Regions from separate parts of the Sporosarcina sp. GW1-11 genome, predicted to be linked through region 1. Evidence: riboswitches for the same ligand, from Rfam matches in the RefSeq annotation. Region 1 holds a riboswitch; the other holds the start of a gene.
The links. Region 1 has a riboswitch for S-adenosylmethionine ahead of ORD22_RS13530 (MFS transporter). Riboswitches for the same ligand answer to the same signal wherever they lie in the genome.
Positions count from the first base shown of each region.

Region 2: it holds a riboswitch for S-adenosylmethionine, as region 1 does, so the genes downstream of both, metK (methionine adenosyltransferase) here and ORD22_RS13530 (MFS transporter) in region 1, are expected to answer to the same signal.

Region 1 covers NZ_JAPMIW010000027.1:12,344-20,570, reverse strand. Annotated here, with positions in the region: gene ORD22_RS13555 (thiamine pyrophosphate-dependent dehydrogenase E1 component subunit alpha) at 1-300, shown strand, start outside; gene ORD22_RS13550 (alpha-ketoacid dehydrogenase subunit beta) at 300-1,283, shown strand; gene ORD22_RS13545 (dihydrolipoamide acetyltransferase family protein) at 1,301-2,683, shown strand; gene ORD22_RS13540 (hypothetical protein) at 2,755-2,907, opposite strand; gene ORD22_RS13535 (molybdopterin-dependent oxidoreductase) at 3,322-5,379, opposite strand; SAM riboswitch class I at 5,544-5,634, shown strand; gene ORD22_RS13530 (MFS transporter) at 5,765-7,036, shown strand; gene msrA (peptide-methionine (S)-S-oxide reductase MsrA) at 7,154-7,684, shown strand; gene ORD22_RS13520 (methylmalonyl-CoA mutase family protein) at 8,003-8,227, shown strand, end outside.
Region 2 covers NZ_JAPMIW010000008.1:92,980-101,206, forward strand. Annotated here, with positions in the region: gene ORD22_RS07295 (ABC transporter permease) at 1-1,570, opposite strand, end outside; gene ORD22_RS07300 (metal-dependent hydrolase) at 1,719-2,099, opposite strand; gene ORD22_RS07305 (hypothetical protein) at 2,160-2,345, opposite strand; gene ORD22_RS07310 (YitT family protein) at 2,654-3,511, opposite strand; gene ORD22_RS07315 (Fur-regulated basic protein FbpA) at 3,738-3,902, shown strand; gene metK (methionine adenosyltransferase) at 4,129-5,340, opposite strand; SAM riboswitch class I at 5,517-5,636, opposite strand; gene pckA (phosphoenolpyruvate carboxykinase (ATP)) at 5,814-7,400, shown strand; gene ORD22_RS07330 (alpha/beta hydrolase family protein) at 7,451-8,227, opposite strand, start outside; gene ORD22_RS07335 (NUDIX hydrolase) at 8,217-8,227, opposite strand, start outside.

The DNA of each region.
Region 1 (8,227 bases):
GGAGGCCCTACATTAGTTGAAGCTGTCTGCTATCGTTTGACAGCGCACTCTTCAGATGATGATCAGCGTTTATATCGTGACGCGGAAGAGTTAGAACAGGAAAAGAAGTTGGATCCATTATTGACTTTCATTCAGTACTTGCAAGAACAGGAAGTATTGACGGAAGAGAAGCAAGATGAGATCGAACAACGTGTGAAGCAATTGGTCGATGAAGCTACGGAATATGCGGAATTGGCTCCTTATGCACGCCCTGAACATGCCTTGCGCTATGTTTATGATGAAGAAGGAGGCGACGCATAATGGCCGTTCGTTCATTTATAGATGCCATCAATATGGCGATGAGAGAAGAAATGGAGCGCGATGATCAAGTATTCGTTTTAGGTGAAGACGTAGGTCGTAAAGGCGGCGTATTTAAAGCGACGATCGGATTATATGATGAGTTTGGCGAATACCGCGCGCTCGATACACCGCTTGCAGAATCAGCCATTGCTGGAGTCGCGATCGGTGCAGCGATGTACGGTATGCGTCCAATTGCGGAGATGCAATTCGCCGATTTCATCATGCCTGCAGTGAACCAAATCGTGTCAGAAGCGGCGAAGATTCGTTATCGTTCCAATAATGATTGGTCTTGTCCAATTGTTATTCGTGCGCCTTTCGGTGGCGGTGTCCATGGTGCGCTTTATCATTCACAATCGGTTGAATCGATGTTTGCTTCTACACCTGGACTAAAGATTGTCATTCCGTCCACTCCTTACGATGCAAAAGGGTTATTAAAAGCTGCTGTGCGTGATCCAGATCCCGTGTTGTTCTTCGAGCATAAGCGTGCGTACCGTTTGATTAAAGGTGAAGTGCCTGACGATGATTATGTATTGCCAATCGGAAAAGCGGACTGCAAGCGTGAAGGAGACGACTTGACGATCATTACTTATGGTCTTTGTGTTCATTTCGCCTTGCAAGCAGCGGAACGACTCGCGGAAGACGGTATTTCCACTCACATTTTAGATTTACGTACAGTGTATCCACTAGATAAAGAAGCGATTATTGAAGCGGCTTCCAAAACTGGTAAGGTGCTATTAGTGACGGAAGATAATTTAGAGGGCAGTATTATGAGTGAAGTGTCTGCGATCATCGCGGAGAACTGCTTATTTGAATTAGATGCACCTATCAAACGTCTAGCAGCGCCTGATGTACCTGCTATGCCGTATGCTCCTTCGATGGAAAAATTCTTTATGATGAATCCTGACAAGGTCGAAAAAGCGGCAAGGGATTTAGCGGAGTTTTAGTCTAAGGAGGCAGAATAATGGGCATCGAAAAAATCACTATGCCAAAACTGGGCGAGAGTGTAACTGAAGGAATCATTGAAAAATGGCTAGTCAAACCAGGTGATACGGTCGCTAAGTATGACTCGTTAGCTGAAGTGACAACAGATAAAGTAACTGCCGAAGTACCTTCTTCATTTGCTGGAACGATTACGGAAATCATCGCTTCAGAAGGCGATACGGTAGAAGTAGGCGATACGGTTTGTTTGATTGACGTAGAGGGAAGTGTTGCAGCTCCTGAAGCGACTCCAAAGACGCAGAAAGAACAACTAGCTGTAGAAGAGCTGAAAGAAGCTGCGTCAGAAAAACCACAAGTCGCGCCAGTCAAACCGGCATCGACGCCTGAACTGGTGAAAACTGCGGGGAAAGCAGCGGGGAAAGCAGCGGGGAAAGCAGCGGGTAGATATTCTCCGGCTGTTTTAAAACTGTCGCAAGAACACGGCATTGACTTGGCAAACGTCGCGGGTACGGGCCGTGAAGGCAGAATTACGCGTAAAGATATTCTAGCGTTCATTGAGAATCCAACCGTCGCTCCGCAACAACTGACGGAATCAGCTGAAACAATTAAAGAACAACCGCAAGCACATACGGAAATCGCGGAATTCGATAGCGAAAAGTCCGGATTCGAACAAAATGTTACGCCGAATGTGCAGTTGGAAAATGGTGATATCGAAATTCCAGTCACAAGTATCCGTCGTGCCATCGCGAAAAACATGGTGCGTTCAGTAACCGAAGCACCACATGCGTGGACAATGGTCGAAGTCGACGTAACGGATCTTGTTGCACTGCGTGATGGTGTAAAAGAAGAGTTTAAACAAAAAGAAGGATTCAATTTAACGTACTTCGCCTTCTTTATTAAGGCTGTTTCTCAAGCGTTGAAAGAGTTCCCTGCAGTCAATTCGATGTGGGCGGGTGACACGATTGTCATGAAAAAAGACGTCAATATTTCGATTGCTGTTGCGACTGATGACGCGTTATACGTTCCAGTCATTCGACAAACAGATGAAAAAACTATCAAAGCACTTGCCCGTGATATTCACGAATTAGCGGGTAAAGTACGCAATGGAAAGCTGCAGGCGAAGGATATGCAAGGCGGTACGTTTACCGTCAACAACACGGGTTCATTTGGCTCCGTGCAGTCTATGGGTATCATCAATTACCCGCAAGCTGCGATTTTGCAAGTTGAAACGATCGTCAAGCGTCCGGTTGTCATGAACAATGGGATGGTTGCTGTACGCGATATCGTCAACCTTTGCTTGTCTCTAGATCATCGTGTCTTGGATGGTTTAGTTTGCGGGCGTTTCCTAGCGCGTGTGAAAGAATTGCTAGAGAATATGTCTAAAGAAACTACATCGTTATATTAAATACAGAGAACCTTCAGCGCTACCGCTGAAGGTTTCAGGCTGTAGACAAACTCCATAAATTTGGAGTTTGATTACAGTCTCTTTTCTTTTACAATAGAGTAAACGTCAGGAAAGGTTGATTTCCGCTGCGGATGGACGCGTTCCGCGGGCACGGCCTCAGCCGCTTCCCTCGCTGCGCTCAGTCCAGGGTCTTCGGCTCGTGCTGTTCCCGCTGGAGTCGCCATCCTCCGCTCCAATCAACTGGAACCTGTTGAACACTTATTGAGGTGATGGAAATGATGACGAAAAATCAGATCAATGAACGTGAACAGTTGGAGATGCTGACAATTGAACAGTTAGTGCCGCAAAATCACTTGGATATAGCGGAAGACTTGAGGCGTCATGAGGAAATCAAGTGAATACCAGAACTAAGTCAGAAGCTATTTTACAGATTTTATACTGAAAATAACAAAAGGGTTGGAAATCGTTACGATTTCCAACCCTTTTGTTTACACTCTGGAACCTTCAGCGCTACCGCTGAAGGTTATGAGAATTCGTTTCCCTGCATTTGGCAGAGATGTTCGTATGGGCTACTGGTCTCTAGCAAGTAATACGTTTTCATCTCTACGTAGTTCATATGCTTAGCTAGTAGGCTTATTTCAGGATTCTTCATTTTGGGAGTGCGAAACGCTCACTTCAACGCGGCCTGAGAAAAAAGTGGCGCCGCCGCCCATGTCAGCTATTCGATTGGGCGTTAATGCGTTGACAAGTCGTTGTTCACCTGTCTGATCTGCCCACAGTCCTAGACTCACGACAACACCGGGAAGGACGTGTTCACCAACTGAAATAGTCATTTCACATTCCCCACGGTCGTTCCATATACGGACAACTTCTTTGTCTGTAATTCCCCGAAGTTCTGCATCGCGCACATTCATAAATAACTTAGGTTCTTTTTCCATTTTGATATGCTTTTCATTATTCGAAAAGATCGTGTTCAAAAAATTATGATTAGCTGTAGGTACATATAGTAATGGATAATCGGAATCCTGAATGATTGGGATATACGTTGGAAGAGCTGGATAACCGTCCAACTCCATCTGTTTGGAATAAAGTTCAATTTTACCGCTAGGGGTTTGTAAGTTGTGTAACATATTGTTCGTGCCGCTTGCTTTGATGAAGCGCTTTTCCTTTAACGATTCATATGTAACTTCAGATATATGTGGATTGGTAAGATTACTTAATGCTTGCCTCATCATTTCCTGATCATCATCTTTAAAGGATGGCTCATCAAACCCCATCGCTTGTGCTAACAGTCTGAAGACATCTGAATTGGATTTGCTGTCTTCAAAAGGAGGAATGACGGGCTCGTGTATATGAATGTAATGATGCCAGAATGACGTATAGAAGTCCGTATTTTCAAATGCAGATGTGGCCGGTAGCACAATGTCCGCAAATTTAGCTGTGTCTGTTAAAAATAAATCATGAACAACCATAAATAAATCAGTACGCTCTAATCCTTCGCGCACTTTATTCGCATCGGGTGCGACTAAGGCTGGGTTGCTGTTGTAGACATACAATGAACGGATCGGTTCATTTTCTTCTAGTAACGCATCGCCTAATTGATTCATATTAAACCGCCGTGTAGGCTGTTTCAGGAGATTTGGATGTTCAAGCGCAGCTATATTATGCGTCAAATAATCTGCATTTGACTTAAGGGCACCTCCTCCTTTTACTTCCCATTGGCCAGTCAATGCCGGTAAGCAGGCAATGGTTCGGACAATCATTCCGCCATTATCGTGATGCTGCAGACCATTTCCGATTCGGATCATGGAAGGAGAAGTAGTTCCGTACATCCGGGCTAACGAGTAAATATCTTCCACAGATACACCCGTAATGCTAGAAACTATTTGAGGGTCGTAGTTTTTTACATGATCCGCCAACTCCTCATAGCCTATCGTATAGTCTTCTAGAAATGACTGATTGACCATGTTTTCTTTAAACAGAATGTGCATAATACCTAATGCAAGCGCTCCGTCAGTGCCAGGAAGGATAGGGATGAACCAATCTGCCATACGTCCGGTCTGGTTTTTATGGACGTCAATGACGACAATTTTAGCACCATTTTTTCTAGCTTTTTGTGCAATCATCATTTGGTGCATATTCGTGCTGACAGCGTTAATACCCCAAAGGATGAATAATTTTGTTTCTGTCATCTCTTCTGGATCTGTGCCATAGCGTCCGCCCATTGTATAGTTGTACCCGACCTCGCCAGCGACAGAACAAATGGTTCGGTCAAGTTGACTCGATCCAAGGCGGTTGAAGAAACGACGATCCATTCCTTTTGAACTTAACTTCCCCATATTTCCATAGAAGCTATATGGGAGGATCGATTCTGGACCTACTTCTGAAATTAATGTTTTCCAATGGTCCGTGATCGTTTCAATGGCTTCTGTCCAACTGATTGGGACAAACTTCCCGTCGCCTTTTTGTCCGACACGTTTCAAAGGTGTTGTAATACGGTGTGGATCGTAAATTCGTTCGGACATATGGCGAACTTTATTACAAATACTTCCTTTTGTTACAGGGTGTTCAGGATCTCCTTCTATTTTAACGACCTTCCCATCTTGTTTATGAATAAGTAATCCACACTGGTCTGGACAGTCAAGTGAACAGACGGAAGGAACGACACCATTTTCTATCTCTACATACGATTGCAAATCAATACCTCCTAAAACTTTGTCGACATAATCTGTTTAGTATATCATAAGAATGACTATTTCTTTAGAAGTTTCAGATAAGTGCTTGACTTCAACTTAATAACTCTATATTGTATATCCATTGCTTTAAATATTACGTATTTTCATTTAACTACATAGTATGTTTTCTATCAAGAGAGATGGAGGGACTGGCCCTATGAAATCTCGGCAACATTATTGTGCCAAATCCAGCAAGCTTTGCTTGAAAGATAGAAAGGGTTCAACATTTATATTCCATTTGAATATGAATGTATGTCAAAACTCTTTCCGTTCTTTGGAAAGAGTTTTTTGTTACATGAAAATATATACGCAACTAAGAAAAGTAAGTAGAAATGGAGAGAATGGTATGTTAGAGAGAATCGGTATTACAAAGAACTTAGGATGGGGCTTTTTTGGTGTCATGCTCTTCATGATGGGTGACGGAATAGAAGCTGGGTGGCTCAGTCCATTCTTAGTCGATAACGGGTTGACGATTCAACAGTCAGCCGCAATTTTCACAGTGTATGGAATATCGATAGCTCTTGCCTCTTGGTTTTCAGGAGTTTGTTCAGATGTGTTTGGTCCTAAACGTACGATGATGATTGGATTATCCGTATATATTATTGGTACAGCTGGTTTTATCACGTTCGGTTTTCCAACGATGAATTATCCAGTCATGCTACTAACTTATTTCATTAAAGGTTTCGGTTATCCTTTGTTTGCCTATTCCTTTTTAACATGGGTCATTTATAAAACACCACAAAATAAATTAAGTTCAGCAGTCGGTTGGTTCTGGTTTGCGTTTTGTGCGGGAATGATGGTGCTTGGGGCTTGGTATTCAAGTTATGCGATCCAACACCTCGGTTACATTAATACATTGTGGACTTCTATTTTTTGGGTATGTCTCGGTACGTTCTTTGCTTTAGTGCTCAATAAAGATAAATTTGAGAAGAAAAAAGTCGCTAACAAACGCGAAGCAGTTAGAGAATTATTAAAAGGTATTACGATTTTAAAATCGAATCCACGCGTTGCAGCAGGTGGGATTGTTCGCGTGATCAATAGTTTAAGTGTTTATGGATTCCCTGTATTCTTGCCGATTCATATGGCACAGCACGGCATTGAAACGACTGCTTGGTTGCAATTATGGGGTACATTTTTCTTAGGAAATATCATCTTTAATTTAGTATTCGGTTTTATTGGAGATACATTCGGTTGGAAACAAACGATTATTTGGTTTGGTGGAATCGGTTGTGCCATTTTCACACCGCTATTGTTTTACGTACCTGTCTTGACTAATGGAAATCTACTGATGACAAGCATTGTTGGATTCATTTGGGGTGGCTTAATAGCTGGTTTCGTTCCGATTGGTGCATTGGTACCGTCTGTCGCGGGTGAAGAAAAGGGAGCGGCGATGTCTGTGTTAAACTTTTCGGCCGGTTTGTCAACGTTCGTCGCACCTGCCATTGCATTGGCATTCATTGGGACTGTAGGAGCTGAAGGGGTTGTTTGGATTTTTAGTTTCTTATATGTAGTTAGTGCGGTGATTGTTAAATTCATACGCGTTCCGGAAGAGGATACGATGCGCAAACAAGCGATTCCGGTCTCTTCATATGGCGACAGTGTGACGAGTGTTGATTGATGAAGTTGCTGAGAACTGCAATGAACAGAATAATATGGTAGCGTAAATAGTGGCATTCTAGCAAGAAGGCATGGACCATAATTAAAAACTAAAGCGAAATGAAAGGCGATGTTGATAGTGACTAATAATACGTTTGAAAAAGCTGCATTTGCAGGTGGTTGTTTCTGGTGTATGGTAAAACCGTTTAAAGAATGGCCAGGCATTCAGGATGTTGTGTCAGGCTATATGGGTGGACATCTTGAAAATCCGACGTATGAAGATGTGAAAAAAGGCGACTCAGGCCATGTGGAAGTCGTTGAAATCACGTTTGATCCAGCTGTTTTTTCATATGAACAGTTACTCGATGTGTTCTGGCAACAAATTGATCCGACAGATGCGGAAGGTCAATTTCATGATCGTGGCTCATCGTATACGACAGCGATTTTCCATTACACGGACGAGCAACGGGAAATTGCCGAACAATCCAAAGCGAAGCTAGCGGCAAGTGGCATATTCTCAAAACCTATCGTCACAGCTATCCGTCCCGCAGAAACGTTTTATCGGGCAGAAGAGTACCATCAAGATTACTACGAAAAAGAAAAAGAACATTATAAAGATAACCGCGCGCGTTCTGGTCGAGACGAATTCATTGCCACTCACTGGAAGTAATAGTGGCCTAGTTGTGCGTAAAAAGTTCTTAAAGAGATCTACGGAAGTCCCTTGATATAATCTATCGAGGGACTTCCTTTTTTATATCCGCGTGACATTCTTCTTGCGACAATCCTACGATCTTCCTCTTTCCCATCCGATAGTTCTTTTCCTCTTACTTTGCAACTATCTTTTTGAAGCTGAAGACTTTTATTAGATTTATATGAAAATTGTATGACATCTAATCATTTTCCTCTTTCTTCATTGGCTACACTACGGTACACTAGTAGTATTGATGGTCAAAAAGGGGGAAGCAACACCATTATGCCTATACATAATATGAAATCATTCACATTTACGGCGCCGAACTATGAAGAATGGAAAGAGAGTGCCATTCAGTCATTGAAAGGAAAGCCATTTGAATCATTGTTTACGAAGACCACAGAGGGTATTGAATTGAAGCCCTTATATACAAAAGAGGATCTAGATCAACAAAAGATCTCACGCGTGACGAAGCCAGCATTTGGCTGGACGGTTGCACAACCTGTCAGCGCGACAACGGGA
Region 2 (8,227 bases), on a different contig from region 1:
CTTCATAAATTCGCTCGTCAATCGCATATTGATACGTTCTAGTCGAGAGCGTGTCGAAATTAAATGGACGCAATAATAACGTTAGCGGCAATTCTTTCATAATTTCCAAAAATGCCAAGGCGAATCCGATTAAGATTGATCCACGCAATAAAGGAAATTCTATTTTCCAGAATGTGTACGTCAATCCTCTACCGAGCAAGAAAGATGCTTCCCGATACGACGGCGGAATTTTCGTATAGCCGGATTCAACGGCATTGAATCCTTGTGCCATAAAACGAATCACATACCCTGTAATCAACATCGCAATCGACAGACTAAGTACGAGTGTTCCTGATTCTACTCCTAGAAGTTTCGGATATAGAAACGCTAACTTTTCGTCTAACGTAATAAACAATGCTAGTACACCGATTGCTACGACTGCACCAGGAACTGCATAACCTGATGTCATCACGCGGGCTAATAAGTTCGAAGACATCGACGGATAAAGATTAATCGTACGGGCCGTCAAAACCGCAAAGAAGCTAATGATTAACGCACCGATGAAAGCTGCAACTATACTATTCGTCATTAAGCTTAAAAAGTCACCACGCCACACTTTTTCGTATGTTTTTACTGTCCAAACGATTAATTGTATAAACGGAATCAAAAACGCTGCGAAAAAAATCGCTAGACAAGCTAATGTAGCACCAAAAGCGAAAATGCCGCGAAGTTTTTTCCTCGCAAGCGGTCTACTTTGCGTCACATTTGTATCGTATTTTCGACGTTTTCGTAAAAATCGCTCCAGCATGAAGACCCCTAAAATGATGATAAGTAACCAAGCAGCTAAACGCATCGCTGCATTGATATCATACATACCGAACCAAGTTTGGAAAATGGCCGTCGATATCGTCCGCACACCAAAGAAGCTCGCAACCCCATAGTCACTTAATACTTCGAAAATGATTAGCATCGCACCCGCAATAATTGCAGGCCGAGCAATCGGTAGTACTAAACGAAAAAACATCTGAAATCCGTTCAAGCCTAACGTTTTCGCGCTCTCAATATAAGCAGCACTTTGTTTTTCAAAGTAGTGTAACGTTAACATATACACATACGGATACAGGAATAGCGTCAAGACGAAAATCGCACCACGCATTGACATAATTTCAATCGTTCCTGGTGTAAATTGAAAATCGAGGTGATTACGGAAATACGACTGGATAACGCCTGTATAGCCCGTCATCGTGCTGTATGTGTAGGCCGCGATATACGGAGGGATTGCCAAAGGTAAAATGAGCAACCACTTAAACTGCTTGCGGAATGGGAATTCATAAGCCGCAACAATCCACGCTAACGTAAGGCCAATCACAGTAGATAAAAATCCTACAGACCCTACCAAAATCAATGAGCCTTTAATATAATCAGCTAGTAAAAATTCTTTAATATGTTGCCAGTTCTCGCTCGTCGGCTGGAAGAAGCTGAGGATGACATATGCAACTGGCATCACGATAATTAATGCGCCAAGCATCGTCAAAATAAACCAGCTATTCGCTCTACGCCGAAGTTCTCTTAACCATACGGATTTATTCATTATGTATACAACCAACTTTACTGCGCCAATAGGCGATTTTAGTGACTTTCAATAAATTATATAATGGATGATTTTCATTCTCAAGTATATAGGTATTTATAAAACTGTCCACTATTTTCACAAAAATTCAACAAATTAATGATGGTAGTTAAAATTCTTTCTTCCAAATCGGTGCAAATAATTTTACTCCTCTGCGATTCACAGGTAAAAACTTCATACCAGCAACTAGATGACTAGCATAACCCGCAAGCGCAGCTACAAACACACCATTCATCAGCCATTGTTGTAGTGAATAATGGAGGATGGATGCAAAGAATGCCAGACCTAGCAAAGAATGTGTATAGGAACGATGGGGAAGAAATGATGCAATTATAATGTAACACCCTGCAAGAATAATACCAATGGACGTATGTACGAATAGACCGAATGCGATAAAAAGGATACCAGTTATGGTCAATAGTCGTCTTTGGGTAATGACTTGCGATACAACTACTAACATTGCTGCGACTAGCGCTATAATCCAATTCATCGACTGCCATCCTGTTTGTATGAATTGATAGGTCACTATGACAAGTAATCGCATAAGTAGTTATATCCGCTTTTTAGAGATCGTGACACCGTTCGAGGCAGCGCCGTTCGTGTCGAGATCTGGTACTAATGCAGCTATACAACCACCTGCTGTACATAAAAGAACAGTTTCTATGTCTGGCTGCGTTTGATATCCTATCGCTGCTCCAATCACAGTACCTATTACTGCGCGCGAGCTTCCCTTCATGTGAAGTACGTCTCCTTTATGGGCTTTATTCTAAGATGATTTTCTTTTCAATTTTTCTTATATGATGATTCAATCAAATAAGTGGACTTACTTCATGATTACATAATTTTTCTCCTACTACAAGCCGCATCGACACTTGTTTTTATTCGATTTCTTTAAACGCCATTTTTGTCGCACTACTTGAACTTGCATTACCTCTCATTGTCCAGTGGTTCATTGAAGGGCTCCTTCCGTCAGGCGAATCAAGTTTAAACGTATAAAAAAGAGCTGTGCAAGTCACGAGTGACGACTTGCACAGCCCCGTTTTATTATGTTAATGTCTCACCTTCTCGTCTAAAGAAGCCGAAGATTCCTACCGTCTGCACAATATTCGTAAAGGCTTGTGGATCTGTTTCATTAATAATACGTTCAAGATCATATAGTTCATAACGTGTAATGACGACGTAGAGCATGTTTTTGTCTTCTTTAGAATACGCTCCTTTTGCTGGTAAAATCGTAATACCACGCACCATTTGACGATGAATCGCTTGTTGCAGTTCGTCTGCTTGCCTCGTTATAATCATCGCTGTAACTTTTTCATGACGCGTATGGATCATGTCAATGACCGACGTGGTCACATAAAGAGCAATCATTGTATATAATGCATTTTCTGGCTCGTAAAGAAACCCTGCAAATAAGATTAAAATCCCGTTCAAGACTAAAAAATACATACCAATTGGCTTATCTTGCATGCGCGATAAAATCATCGCAACGATATCCATTCCACCAGTAGAAGCACCTAACTTTAGTGAAATACCTACACCAACCCCTGCCAATACACCGCCAAACACCGCATTCAACATAATATCATCCGACACCGAACGAAGGGGCAATAACTCAAGAAATAATGTAGTAAATGCGACAGAAACGATACTGTAAATCGTGAAGCCTTTACCTACTTTAAACCAACCGAGAATAAACACCGGAATATTGAATAGTAGCAATAAAATACCAGTACTGATCGTAATATTCAATTGATCAATTAAGACACTCGATACCAATTGCGCAGCACCCGCAAAGCCACTCGCATAGACATTAGCATTAATTAAAAAGAAATTTAGCGATATCGCCATTAGGAACGACCCTAAAATAACGACTGCGATTCGTTTTGCTTCAATAAAAAACATAGCAACCTCCTATGATAAATAACAATTTTATGCACGAACTAGATTATAACGATTCTCCCCTTAGATTGGTACCCATAAACAAAAATAATTTTAACTTTCCCCATTCTGCCCAATAAATCCATCTTATGTATGAATACAATTCAAAGTATTCTACTTATAAGTAATGTGGTTTAACGCGGTCGATAATTGGCTATAGTAAGAGTGGGAATCAAGGAGGAAATGTTCGATGAAAAAAAAGAAAGATGTATGTGATACGAAACGAGACAAAGTCATTGAAGAACTTGTTTCGAATGGGGTATTTAAAATTGATGGCAAGCAGTTGTATGAGTTGCCGCTTCAGTTACTGATGCAGGAATATGAAGCTTTCGGCAATCCAGAAGCTCAGATGTAATGAATACGTTAGGCAAATAATTAGAGACGTTACCGATTCATTTGGTGACGTTTCTTTAGCTTTCAGACTATAATTTGCTTGCTGACTTTGGTGAAAATCAATCAATAGCTAAGCATTTTCGGATATAGCAACTTTAAAAGATCGAGCAACGCTACCTAGCAAAATAAAATTCTACAAAAAAAGCTGTCTCAAGAAGTCACAACTTCTTGGACAGCTCTAGTACCGATTATTGTTTAATGCGTACTTTACTAGCCAATTCCTTCAGTGCATCCACTTTATCTGTCTGTTCCCACGGCAAGTCAATATCCGTACGGCCAAAATGACCATAAGCAGCCGTTTGTTTGTAGATCGGGCGACGAAGATCTAGCATTTTGATAATGCCTGCTGGACGTAGATCGAATAGTTCGCGAACGAATTCAACTAATTGTGATTCAGTTAGACGGCCTGTATCAAATGTATTGATAGAAATTGAAACCGGACTTGCAACGCCAATCGCATAAGCCAATTGAACTTCACAATGATCCGCTAATCCTGCCGCTACGATATTTTTCGCAACATAACGCGCTGCGTATGAAGCGGAACGATCCACTTTCGTTGCGTCTTTACCAGAGAATGCACCGCCACCATGACGAGCATATCCGCCATATGTGTCGACGATGATTTTACGTCCAGTCAGACCTGAGTCGCCCTGAGGACCACCAACGACAAAGCTTCCCGTCGGATTAATGAAGTATTTAGTCTGTTCGTCCAATAAATCTTCAGGTACTACCGCATCGATGACTACTTCTTTTATATCCTTCTCGATTTGCTTGAGCATTACTTCTGGATGATGTTGAGTAGAAATAACGATTGTATCGATTCGTAAAGGATTGTTATTTTCATCATATTCTACGGTTACTTGCGTTTTACCGTCAGGACGTAAATATGGAATCAAATCTGTTTTACGTGCTTCAGCCAGTCGGCGTGCCAATTTATGTGACAAACTAATTGGTAACGGCATTAATTCCGGTGTTTCATTACAAGCATAACCAAACATCAATCCTTGGTCACCTGCTCCAATTGCATCTAATTCTTCATCTGACATAGAACCTTCACGTGCTTCCAATGCTACATTGACACTTGCTGCGATTTCTGGTGATTGTTCATCAATAGAAGTTAAGACAGCAGACGTTTCGTAATCAAAGCCATATTTTGCACGCGTATAGCCAATTTCTTTCACTGTATCGCGAACAACTTTAGGAATATCCACATATGTTGTTGTTGTGATCTCACCCATTACTAGAACGAGTCCAGTTGTAATGCTTGTTTCACACGCCACACGAGCATTTGGATCTTCCATTAAAATTGCATCTAAAATTGCATCTGAAATTTGGTCGCACATCTTGTCAGGATGGCCTTCAGTAACTGACTCCGATGTAAACAGTCGACGGTTTGTCATTTTGTTTCCCCCTATATTAAGCAACATGATACGGTACTCTCATAAGTCCCCGGTAAAGTTCCACGCCTAGACGTCAAGCATATACCATAAGGATTCAGGGCTAGACAATATAAAAAGCCTTTCACTCATATTCAATCCATGAGTAAAAGGCGAAATTTCACGCGCAGCACCTTTCACTCTTATCGTCCAAGGAATTAAACCTTGCTTCAGGTTTGGCACCTTCGCGCAAGACTTTTGTCTTTTGCAGGTTGCCGGGTTTCACAGGGCCTGTACCCTCCACCAACTCGGGATAAGAGTATCCGTTCATGTCACATCTTATAAAAAAGTTTCGATTTTGTCAATTTTTTTATTTTAAATCACTTGAGTTTTGAATTAGGATAGATTATTATTCTTAATGTGTTATACTATTTACGAATTAAGATGTTCTACTCAAATAAAAAATAAAACGACTACGCAAAGGACGGTATGTAATTATGATATCTGCAAAAATTGATGATAGTTTAAAAAGTCTTCTAACTGGAAGCAACGTGACGATCCAAGCGTCTGTGGCCGAATTAACTGAAAAAGCAGTAAGCAGAGGAGAAGCTCAACTTACAGCAGACGGCGCAATTGCGGCACGTACCGGAAAATATACAGGACGCTCTCCTAAGGACAAATTCATCGTCGAAGATGCAGTGTCTAAAGATAAAGTGGACTGGGGAAGCTTAAACCGTCCCATCTCTCCTGAAGCATTCGATTCATTATACACGAAAGTCATCAATCATTTGAAGGAAAAAGATGAATTATTCGTTTTCAAAGGATTTGCAGGTGCAGATAAGGATTCTCAGCTTTCTATTCAAGTGATTAACGAAAAAGCTTGGCAAAACTTATTTGTTCACCAATTATTCATCCGTCCTACTGAGGAAGAGTTTCAAGCGCATGAATCACAATTTACGATTTTGGCTGCTCCTTCATTCAAAGCGGATCCAACAGTGGATGGCACAAACTCTGAGACATTCATCATAATATCTCTTGAAAAGCGCATTGTCTTGATTGGCGGAACAGAATATGCTGGAGAAATGAAGAAATCCATTTTCTCTGTTATGAACTTCTTGCTTCCTGAACAAGGTATCCTTTCCATGCACTGTTCTGCAAACGTTGGAGAAGAAGGCGACGTAGCGCTATTCTTCGGTCTTTCTGGGACTGGTAAAACTACACTTTCTGCAGATTCTGATCGTAAGTTAATCGGTGACGATGAGCACGGATGGTCTGACAACGGTGTATTCAATATCGAAGGCGGATGCTACGCAAAATGTATCAACCTTAGTCAAGAAAAAGAGCCTGAAATCTTCGGTGCGATTCGTTTTGGTTCCGTTCTAGAAAACGTTGTACTAAATGAAGAAACACGCGTACCTGATTACGACGATAAATCATTAACTGAAAACACACGGGCTGCTTACCCAATCGAAAATATCGATAATATTGTGACGCCATCTGTTGCGGGTCACCCGAAGAACATCATTTTCCTAACTGCAGATGCTTCTGGAGTTCTACCTCCAATCTCGATTTTGTCAAAAGAGCAAGCAATGTACCACTTCCTAAGTGGATTCACATCTAAACTTGCTGGAACAGAACGTGGTATTACTGCTCCTGAACCAACATTCTCTACGTGCTTCGGTTCTCCATTCTTACCACTTCCTGCAGCAACTTATGCAGAAATGCTTGGGAAGAAAATCGATGAACATGGCTCAAAAGTATTCCTAGTCAACACAGGTTGGACTGGCGGAGTGTTCGGTGTAGGTTCCCGTATGAACTTAGGATATACACGTACAATGGTTCGTGCTGCAATCGCAGGTAAATTGGATAACGTTCCTACGAAAAAGAACGAAATTTTCGGATTGGAAATGCCTCTTGAAATCGAAGGCGTACCTAGCAATGTATTACACCCTCGCTACGCTTGGGAAGATCCTGCAGAATACGACAAAGAAGCAACTCGTCTAGCTGCTGCTTTCCGTGAAAACTTCAAGAAGTTTGATCACGTGTCAGAAGAAATCGCAATAAAAGGCGGACCTATCGCTTAATTTTACCTATACAAAAGCCATGCAGATTACATTGCATGGCTTTTTTCTGTTTAATCGCTCTGTCGTTTCATCCAATCGACTGCATCTGTCACGAGCTGGCGATTCATTTCTGGAGGTATATAGTGCGTATAATCTTCTAAATACCACGTTTCATATTCTTTATTAGCATCTCGTAGTGCATTTTCGAGCAACAACGCTTGTTCAAATGAAACATTCGTATCTAGCTTTCCATGGATAATCAATATTGGAATATCAATGTCATGTACTCGAAACAATGCTGTTCGTTCCCTATAGGCATCGGGTTGATTATTCGGTGTACCGCCAATGACGCGCTTCATCATACGCCGCATATCTTTTCGTTCCTTATACGTAAAGACCACATCTGACACACCTGCCCACGTCACCATCGATGTGAGATCATCCCGTAAAATGGCTGTCCATAACGCCATAATTCCTCCACGAGAAAAGGAAAATAAATGAATGCGCTCAGAATTTACGGCATGTTGTTGTTTTAACACTTCAACACCCGCTACCGCATCATTGCGATCATCCCCTGCAAATTCATCCTTGCCCTCTCCCCCTCGGTTCCCACGATAATACGGAGCAAAGACGACTAAGCCATGCGAAGCAAATTGAGCGATACGTGCAGGACGTACCATCCCTACATGCTGAATACCACCACGTAAATAGAGTAAACCCTCATAACGACCCGCCGCTTTAGGTGTTGCGAGCATCCCTTTCACTCGCAAGCCATCAGACCAGTACGTTATCTCTTCCAGTCGTACTGTAGGATTCGGTGATGGATAGTCTTTTCGTTTACAAATCGT